DNA from 2 places in the Streptomyces sp. NPDC002867 genome. Region 2 is predicted to be linked to the other one. Evidence: predicted binding sites of a transcription regulator. Region 2 holds the regulator's gene; the other holds the start of a gene.
What was found. Region 2 encodes HspR, which represses chaperone genes until heat shock. Its sites were predicted from a motif close to TTGAGNNNNNNNNNCTCAA; they were not measured.
Positions count from the first base shown of each region.

Region 1 (4,414 bases), on a different contig from region 2:
GCGTCGCAGGCGTCCGTGGCGGCCCGTGATCGCCGCGGCGGCCTCCCACGCGTACTGCTGCGGATCGGTCAGTTCGCCGCGCACGACGGACCAGCCGAGCGGCGTCAGCATCGGCAGGCCGGCCTCACCCGGTCCCGGGTCCGCGCTCAGGTCCTCGAAGCGCACCGGCAGGTGCTCGACTCCTTCGAGGCGGCCGTGGAGGCCGGAGAGGGCGCTCTTCACCTCGGGGAGCAGCCCCGGGTGGAGGGCGTTCACACAGACCTGGGGCCGTACCGAGGTGTCGCACACCTGGCGCTGCGACAACGGGTGCGGGCGCCACATGCCGTCGCCGGTCGCGGCGATGACGACGGCCGCGACGGCCGCGGTGGTGAGCGGCAGCAGGGCGGCCGACCTGCGGCGGGCGGCGCAGGCGAGCACCGCGGCGGCGGCCAGGCCGCCCGTCCACGCGATCGCGGCGACGGGCTGCCACCAGACGGGGACCATCTCACCCATCGTGTCGGCGGATGCCGGGCTGAGATGGCGTGCCCCGTTCGTCGTGTACGACGGGATGCCGAGGAGGGGGTAGCAGCAGACGGCGAGCGCCGGCGCGGCCGCCCGCCACGCCACCAGCCGCCCCACGACATGGCCCAGCAGTGTCATGGCGGTCAGGAACGCGGCGTCCGCCGGCACCCGCGGTTCGCGACGGGCCCTCAGGGCGCGGGTCTTGACCGTGCCCTCCGGTATGCCGAGCAGCTGCGCCGCCTCGCGCGTCGTCAGCCCGTCGACCACCGTCGCCCGCAGCACCTCCCGCAGCTCCGGCGAGATCCGCTCCAGGCCGTGCCCACGTCGCCGTACTCCAGCCCGGCCAGCACCGCTCCTCCGCGGACGGCACGACGCCGGCCGGTTCGTGGACGACGCGTTCCTGGCGGGCCCGTGCGCGCTGGGCGTCGACCAGGCGGCGCGCGGCGATCACCCACAGCCAGCCGCCGGCCTCGCCCCCGCGATGCGAGGCGGCCGAGCGCCACACGGTCACGAACGTGTCCTGGAGCACTTCCCGTACCGTCTCCGGATCGGTGCAGCGACGCGAGAGGCGGACGTGCAGCCAGCCCGCGTGCCGGTCGTGGAGCACGCCGAGCGCCTCCGTGTCCCCGCGGGCGACCGCGCGCAGCAGCGCCGCGTCGTCCCGCTCTCCCCCCGAGGGGCTCATCGGTCTCACGTCTTCCCTATCGCCCCGGCGCGGGCCGCCGGTTCACGCCCTGCCGGACCGGCCGGCGGCGCGTCCGTGCTCCTGTACGTAAGGGGCCGAGCGCGGCGGTCACGGGCGTCGTCGCCGCAGTATCGCGGGGGAGCCGGGCGGGCGGGGCAGCCGGATCCCTCGGCCTCCGCCCGTCCCGCTCTCAGCCGGTGGCGGGGGCGTGGAACAGGCTGACCAGCGGGGCCTGTACCTGCCAGCCCAGCGATTCGTACAGCGCCCGGCCGTCGGGGGTGCCGCCGAGCACGCCGGTCGTCGCTCCCTGCTCCAGCGCGGCGTTGTGGAGTGTGTGCATGACGAGCCGCCCGAGGCCCTTGCGGCGGTGCTCGGGCGCCGTCTCGATCTGGTCGACGACGGCGGTGTCCCCGGTGGGCGCGATCTGGCCGCGCGCGGCGAACGAACCGTCGGCGGCGACCACCAGCAGCCGGGTCACGCCTCCGCGCGTCCAGCGCTTGAGCGTGTAGCCCTCCGGGGCCTCGGGCGCCGGTGTGCGGCGCAGCCGTGTCCGCATGAGCCAGCCTGGCTCGTCGATACGCCAGTCCGATCCCGCCCATGCGACGACGTCCTCGGGCTCGGCGAAGACCTTGAGCCACACGGTCGGTGCGGCGACCTCGGCGGCGACCTTGCGCACGGTGGCCTCGTCGTCGGCCGTCAGGACGTGCCGGGTGGCGTGCGTGACCTGGCCGACGTCGACGGTGAAGCCCCACGGTCTGACCACGGGATCGGCCGCGCCCCGGGACACGACCCAGCCGCGGACCCAGGCCGATGTAATGACTGAAGTCTGCATGGGGCTATTACACATGCTGAGGTGGCCCGGGCGCCAGGCCCAGAGGGCGGGGCGGCGGCTCGGGTGCCCCCCTCGCAGCGCGAGAGAGTGATCGCTCACAGCGAACATCGCCCAGGGAACATCCAGGGGCTCATATGCATTGAGTCGGTACAGCTCAACTTGACTGCCTAAGGGGAGATCATGGCTGCCGATATCACGGCTCACTCACCGCTCACCCTGCCCGTCCTGCCGCTGGACGACGAGGTCGTACTGCCCGGCATGGTCGTGCCGCTCGACCTGTCCGACAACGAAGTACGGGCCGCGGTCGAGGCCGCCCAGGCTGCCGCCCGACCCTCCGGCAGCAAGCCGAAGGTGCTGCTCGTTCCCCGCGTGGACGGCACATACGCCGCGACGGGTGTCCTCGGCACGGTCGAGCAGGTCGGCCGGCTGTCCGACGGCGATCCCGGCGCGCTCATCCGCGGCGTCGGCCGCGTCCGCATCGGCGCCGGGACCACCGGTCCCGGCGCAGCTCTGTGGGTCGAGGGCGCCGTCGTCGAGGAGACCGTTCCCGATCCGCTGCCCGGCGCCGTCACGGAGCTGGTCAAGGAGTACAAGGCGCTGGCCACCGACTGGCTGAAGAGGCGCGGCGCCTGGCAGGTCGTCGACCGCGTGCAGCAGATCGAGGGGATCTCGCAGCTCGCCGACAACTCCGGGTACTCGCCGTTCCTGACCACCCCCCAGAAGATCGAGCTGCTGGAGACCACCGACCCGGTGGCCCGGCTCAAGCTCGCCACCGAGCAGCTGCGCGACCACCTGGCCGAGCAGGAGGTGGCCGAGTCGATCGCCAAGGACGTCCAGGAAGGCGTGGACAAGCAGCAGCGCGAGTTCCTGCTGCGCCGCCAGCTGGACGCCGTGCGCAAGGAGCTGCGCGAGCTCAACGGCCAGGAGGGCGAGGACGAGTCCGACGACTACCGGGCCCGCGTCGAGGCCGCCGACCTGCCCGAGAAGGTGCGGGAGGCCGCCCTCAAGGAGGTCGAGAAGCTGGAGCGGGCGAGCGACCAGTCGCCCGAGGGCTCCTGGATCCGCACCTGGCTCGACACCGTCCTCGAACTGCCCTGGAACGAGCGCACCGAGGACTCCTACGACATCCCGGGCGCCAAGGCGACCCTGGACGCCGAGCACGCGGGCCTGCAGGACGTGAAGGAGCGGATCACGGAGTACCTGGCGGTGCGCAAGCGGCGTGCCGAGCGCGGTCTCGGGGTCGTGGGCGGCCGCAGGGGCGGCGCGGTGCTGGCCCTCGTCGGCCCGCCCGGCGTCGGCAAGACGTCGCTCGGCGAGTCCGTGGCGCACGCGATGGGCCGCAAGTTCGTGCGCGTCGCCCTCGGCGGCGTACGGGACGAGGCGGAGATCCGGGGCCACCGGCGCACCTACGTCGGCGCCCTGCCCGGCCGTATCGTCCGCGCGATCAAGGAGGCCGGTTCCATGAACCCGGTCGTCCTGCTCGACGAAATCGACAAGGTCGGCTCCGACTTCCGCGGCGACCCGGCGGCGGCTCTGCTCGAAGTCCTCGACCCCGCGCAGAACCACACCTTCCGCGACCACTACCTGGAGGTCGAACTCGATCTCAGCGACGTCGTCTTCCTCGCCACCGCCAACGTGCTGGAGGCCATCCCCGAGGCCCTGCTCGACCGGATGGAGCTCGTACGGCTCGACGGCTACACCGAGGACGAGAAGGTCGTCATCGCCCGGGACCACCTCGTGCCGCGCCAGCTGGAGCGGGCGGGCCTGGAGCCCGGCGAGGTCACGCTGGACGACTCGGCGCTGCGCAAGCTGGCGGGGGAGTACACCCGCGAGGCGGGCGTGCGGAACCTGGAGCGGTCCATCGCGCGGCTGCTGCGCAAGGTGGCGGCCCAGCACGAACTGGGCGACCGCGAGCTGCCGTTCACCGTCACCGACGGTGAGCTGCGCGGGCTCATCGGACGGCCGCACCACGTGCCCGAGTCCGCCCAGGACCCGGCCGAGCGCCGCACCGCGGTGCCCGGTGTGGCCACCGGACTGGCGGTGACCGGCGCGGGCGGCGACGTGCTGTTCGTCGAGGCGTCGCTCGCCGATCCGGAGACCGGCGGCGCGGGGCTGACCCTGACCGGGCAGCTCGGCGACGTGATGAAGGAGTCCGCGCAGATCGCGCTGAGCTTCCTGCGCTCGCACGGAGCCGAGCTCGAACTGCCGGTCGCCGACCTCAAGGACCGGGGCGTGCACATCCACTTCCCGGCGGGCGCGGTGCCCAAGGACGGCCCGAGCGCGGGCATCACGATGACCACGGCGCTCGCGTCGCTGCTCTCCGGACGCCAGGTGCGCACGGATGTGGCGATGACCGGCGAGGTGTCGCTGACCGGCCGGGTGCTGCCCATCGGCGG
Region 1 is NZ_JBSFUR010000035.1:6,648-11,061, reverse strand. Features, by position in the region: partial or broken gene ACWD0A_RS26165 (RNA polymerase sigma factor) at 670-1,186, opposite strand; gene ACWD0A_RS26160 (GNAT family N-acetyltransferase) at 1,377-2,018, opposite strand; gene lon (endopeptidase La) at 2,199-4,414, shown strand, end outside.
Region 1: lon (endopeptidase La) is a predicted target of HspR. The motif match lies at 2,158-2,176, and genes of this name have one in related genera.

Region 2 (4,414 bases):
CTGGACTGCGCGTTCACTTGCTTCCCCCTTGACCTGACGGGTCGTTCTGACGAGGAAAACAATGCCACCGGAACAGCAGCGTCGGACCCGTTGCTCATGTCAGCTTCCTGCACACGGCCCGGCACCTTCCTGCCGCGCCGCCCTGCCCCCGGCATGCGAAAAAGGGGGCTCGTCCACGAGAGCCAAAAAGTTCGGACGGCGATGTCGAGAAACCGTGATCGGCTCCGTCCCCGAGGTGAACGCGACCACAATGGGTCGTACCAGCACCGAGGAGAAGCACGATGGCCAAGTACCTGCTGCTCAAGCACTACCGAGGCGCCCCGGCCGCGGTCAACGACGTGCCCATGGACCAGTGGACGCCGGAGGAGATCTCGGCCCACGTGCAGTACATGAACGACTTCGCGGCACGGCTCGAGAAGACCGGCGAGTTCGTCGACGGTCAGGCGCTCGCCCCCGAGGGGACATGGGTCCGGTACGACGGCGAGGGTCGCCCGCCGGTCACCGACGGGCCGTTCGCCGAGACCAAGGACCTCATCGCCGGCTGGATGGTGATCGACGTCGACAGCTACGAGCGCGCCGTCGAGCTGGCCGGGGAACTGTCGGCCGCCCCCGGGGCGGGCGGGAAGCCGATCCACGAGTGGCTCGAGCTGCGCCCGTTCTACGGCGTGTCGCCCACGATCACGGAGTGACCTCACCGATGGACGAGGCCCTGCTCCGGAGCCTCACCCCGAGCGTGCTCGCCGTCCTCGTCCGCCGCGGAGCCGACTTTGCGGCGGCCGAGGACGCCGTACAGGAGGCGCTGGTCGAGGCGGTCCGCGTCTGGCCGGCCGACCTCTCCCCAAGCTCTTCGAGCAGGGGATACCCCATGCGGGACCCGAAGGGCTGGCTGGTCACCGTGGCCTGGCGCAAGTTCCTCGACGCCACCCGCGCGGACGCCGCCCGCCGCCGGCGTGAGGACCTGGTCGACGAGGAGCCGGCGCCCGGGCCCGCGCCCGCGGTGGACGACACGCTCCAGCTCTACTTCCTGTGCGCCCATCCGTCGCTGACGCCGTCGTCCGCGGTCGCACTCACGCTGCGCGCCGTCGGGGGGCTGACCACCCGCCAGATCGCCCAGGCCTACCTGGTGCCCGAGGCGACCATGGCACAGCGCATCAGCCGGGCCAAGCGCACCGTCTCCGGCGTGCGGTTCGACCAGCCCGGCGACGTCGCCACCGTGCTGCGCGTCCTCTACCTGGTCTTCAACGAGGGCTACTCCGGCGACGTCGACCTCGCCGCCGAGGCCATCCGGCTCACCCGGCAGCTCGCGGCCCAGGTCGACCACCCCGAGGTGGCGGGGCTGCTCGCCCTCATGCTGCTCCACCACGCCCGGCGCGCCGCCCGGACCGCGCCCGACGGCAGCCTGGTGCCGCTCGCCGAGCAGGACCGCGGCCGGTGGGACACCGAGGCGATCACCGAGGGCGTCGAGATCCTGCAGGCGGCCCTCGCCCGCGCCCGGCTGGGCGAGTTCCAGGCCCAGGCCGCCATCGCGGCACTCCACGCCGACGCACCCACCGTCGAGGAGACCGACTGGGTGCAGATCGTCGAGTGGTACGACGAGCTCGTGCGCCTGACCGACAGCCCGGTCGTCCGGCTCAACCGCGCGGTGGCCGTCGGCGAGGCCGACGGACCGCGCGCCGGCCTGGCGGCGCTCGCGGCGCTGGACGACTCCTCCCCGAGCTCTTCGAGCAGGGGGTACCCCATGCCCCGCCACGCGGCGGTGGCGGCGTACCTCCACGAGCGCGACGGCGACCTCGCGACGGCGGCACGGCTGTACGCCGAGGCGGCCCAAAGGGCACCCAACCTCGCCGAGCGCGACCACCTGACGCGCCAGGCCGCCCGGCTCAACGCCCGCCGGAGTCGCTGACCGGTCGCGCCCGGATTTTCCCTCGGCACCAGGCGCGGCCGCCATGGGCGGAGCGGTGGCCTCGAAGTGAGTACCCGGGCCCTCCACTAAGAGCCCGAAAGGGCCGGAGAGCATGCGCTCTCCGGCCCTTTCGGCACACACTGCTCAGGACGATCTGCCGCCCTGGTCGGGTCGCTTGGGACGCCACACCACCAGCGCGCTCGTCTGCTGGACGTCCTGGTACGGAACGAGGTCGCGTCGGTAGGAGGCGTGGACCTGCGCCTCACGCTGCTGCATCGCCGCCGCCGCGCCCTCCACGGCCGCCGACAGCTCGGCGACGCGGGCCTGGAGCGCCGCGACCTGGTTCTCCAGCTCGATGATGCGCTTGATCCCGGCCAGGTTGATGCCCTCGTCCTGCGACAACTGCTGGACGGTGCGCAGCAGTTCGATGTCGCGGGCCGAGTAGCGCCGGCCCCTTCCGGCCGTGCGGTCGGGGGAGACGAGACCCAGGCGGTCGTACTGCCGAAGGGTCTGCGGGTGCAGGCCCGACAGCTGCGCTGCCACCGAGATCACGTACACCGGCGACTCGTCGGTCAGTTCGTAGGGGCTGCGACTGCGTCCCGGACGGCCCTCCATGTCATGCTCCCTTCGCGGCCTGGAACAGCTCGGCCCGCGGGTCCTCGTCCGCGGTGGCTTCGCGGTAGGCCTCCAGCGCTTCCTTCGCCTTGTCGCTGAGCTCGGTCGGCACGGCCACCTCGATGGTGACCAGCAGGTCCCCGCGCGTGCCGTCCTTGCGGACGGCGCCCTTGCCGCGGGCGCGCATCGTCCGGCCGTTGGGCGTGCCCGCAGGAAGCTTCAGCGTGACCGCGGGACCGCCGAGGGTGGGCACCTTCACCTCGCCGCCGAGCGCCGCCTCCGCGTAGGTGACGGGCACGGTGACGGTCAGGTTGTCGTCCTTGCGGCCGAAGACCGGGTGGGCATCGACATGGACCACCACGTACAGGTCGCCGGCCGGTCCGCCGCGCTCGCCCGGCGCGCCCTTGCCGCGCAGCCGGATGCGCTGCCCGTCGGACACACCCGCCGGGATGCGCACCTGCATGGTGCGCGAGGAGCGGGCCCGTCCGCTGCCCTTGCAGACGTCGCAGGGCGTCTCGGCGATCAGGCCGCGGCCCTTGCAGTCCACGCACGGGTCGGTCAGCGAGAAGGATCCGCTGCCACCGCGCGAGACCTGGCCGGTGCCGACGCACGTCGGGCACACGCGGGGCGTGCCGTTCTTGTCGCCGGTGCCGGAGCAGGCCTTGCAGGGCGCCTGGCTGGACATCCGCAGCGGGACCGTGGCCCCGTCGACGGCCTCGGTGAAGCTGAGCGTCACCTCGGACTCGATGTCCTGGCCACGGCGCGGCTGCGTGCGCGCACCCGCGCCGGCGCCCCGGTTGAACAGGCCGCCGAACACGTCGCCCAGGCCACCGCCGAAACCGCCGGCGCCGCCCTGGCCTCCGCCCGGGGCGCCCCCGAAGAGGTCGCCCAGGTCGAAGTTGAACGTGCCGCCGGCGCCGGGACCGGCCCGGAAGCCGCCGTTGCCGAACAGGGCGCGGGCCTCGTCGTACTCCTTGCGCCGCTTGGGGTCGCCGAGGATGTCGTTCGCCTCGGAGATCTCCTTGAAGCGCTCCTCCGCCTTGGCGTCGCCCTTGTTGGCGTCCGGGTGGTTCTCGCGGGCGAGCTTCCGGTACGCCTTCTTGATCTCGGCCTCGGTCGCGTCCTTGGGGACGCCGAGAACCTTGTAGTAGTCCTTCTCGACGAAGTCCTTCGTGCTCATCGACGTCCCTCCTCCCGGACGTGTCGTGCGTCAGCCCTCGTCCGGGCCACCGCTCTCCTCGTCGGCCTTCTTCTCTTCCTTGGCCGCCGACGCCGTGCCCGGCTGGGGCTCGGCCACCGCGACCCGCGCGGGGCGGATCGTGCGCTCGCCGATGCGGTACCCCGGCTGGAGCACCGCGACGCACGTCGTCTCCGTGACGTCCGGCGCGTACGAGTGCATCAGGGCCTCGTGCACGGTCGGGTCGAAGGGCTCGCCCTCCTTGCCGAACTGCTGCAGGCCCATCTTGGCCGCGGCGGTCTCCAGGGACTCGGCGACGGACTTGAACCCGCCCACCAGCTCCCCGTGCTCCCTCGCGCGGCCGATGTCGTCGAGCACGGGCAGCAGCTCGGTCAGGAGCGTCGCCGTGGCGATCTCCTTGACCGTGGCCCTGTCGCGCTCCACGCGGCGGCGGTAGTTCTGGTACTCGGCCTGGAGGCGCTGGAGGTCGCCCGTGCGCTCACCGAGCGCCGAGCGGGCCTGGTCCAGCTGCGCCGTCAGGCCTGCGATCTTCGCTGCGTCCCCTGCCGGGGCCGCCGGGCCCTCCTTCTCGGAGGACTCGGCGGACTCGGCGGCGTCCTCAGGGGTGGCGCCGGAGGGGACGTCGGGCTTCTCGTCGAAGCCCGGGGTCTCCTCCGTCACGCGGCACCACCCTTTGCGTCCTTCTCGTCGTCCACGAT
Region 2 is NZ_JBSFUR010000062.1:22,217-26,630, forward strand. Features, by position in the region: gene ACWD0A_RS31780 (hypothetical protein) at 1-17, opposite strand, end outside; gene ACWD0A_RS31785 (YciI family protein) at 282-689, shown strand; gene ACWD0A_RS31790 (RNA polymerase sigma factor) at 698-1,903, shown strand; gene ACWD0A_RS31795 (heat shock protein transcriptional repressor HspR) at 2,048-2,518, opposite strand; gene dnaJ (molecular chaperone DnaJ) at 2,520-3,698, opposite strand; gene grpE (nucleotide exchange factor GrpE) at 3,729-4,376, opposite strand; partial or broken gene ACWD0A_RS31810 (Hsp70 family protein) at 4,373-4,414, opposite strand, start outside.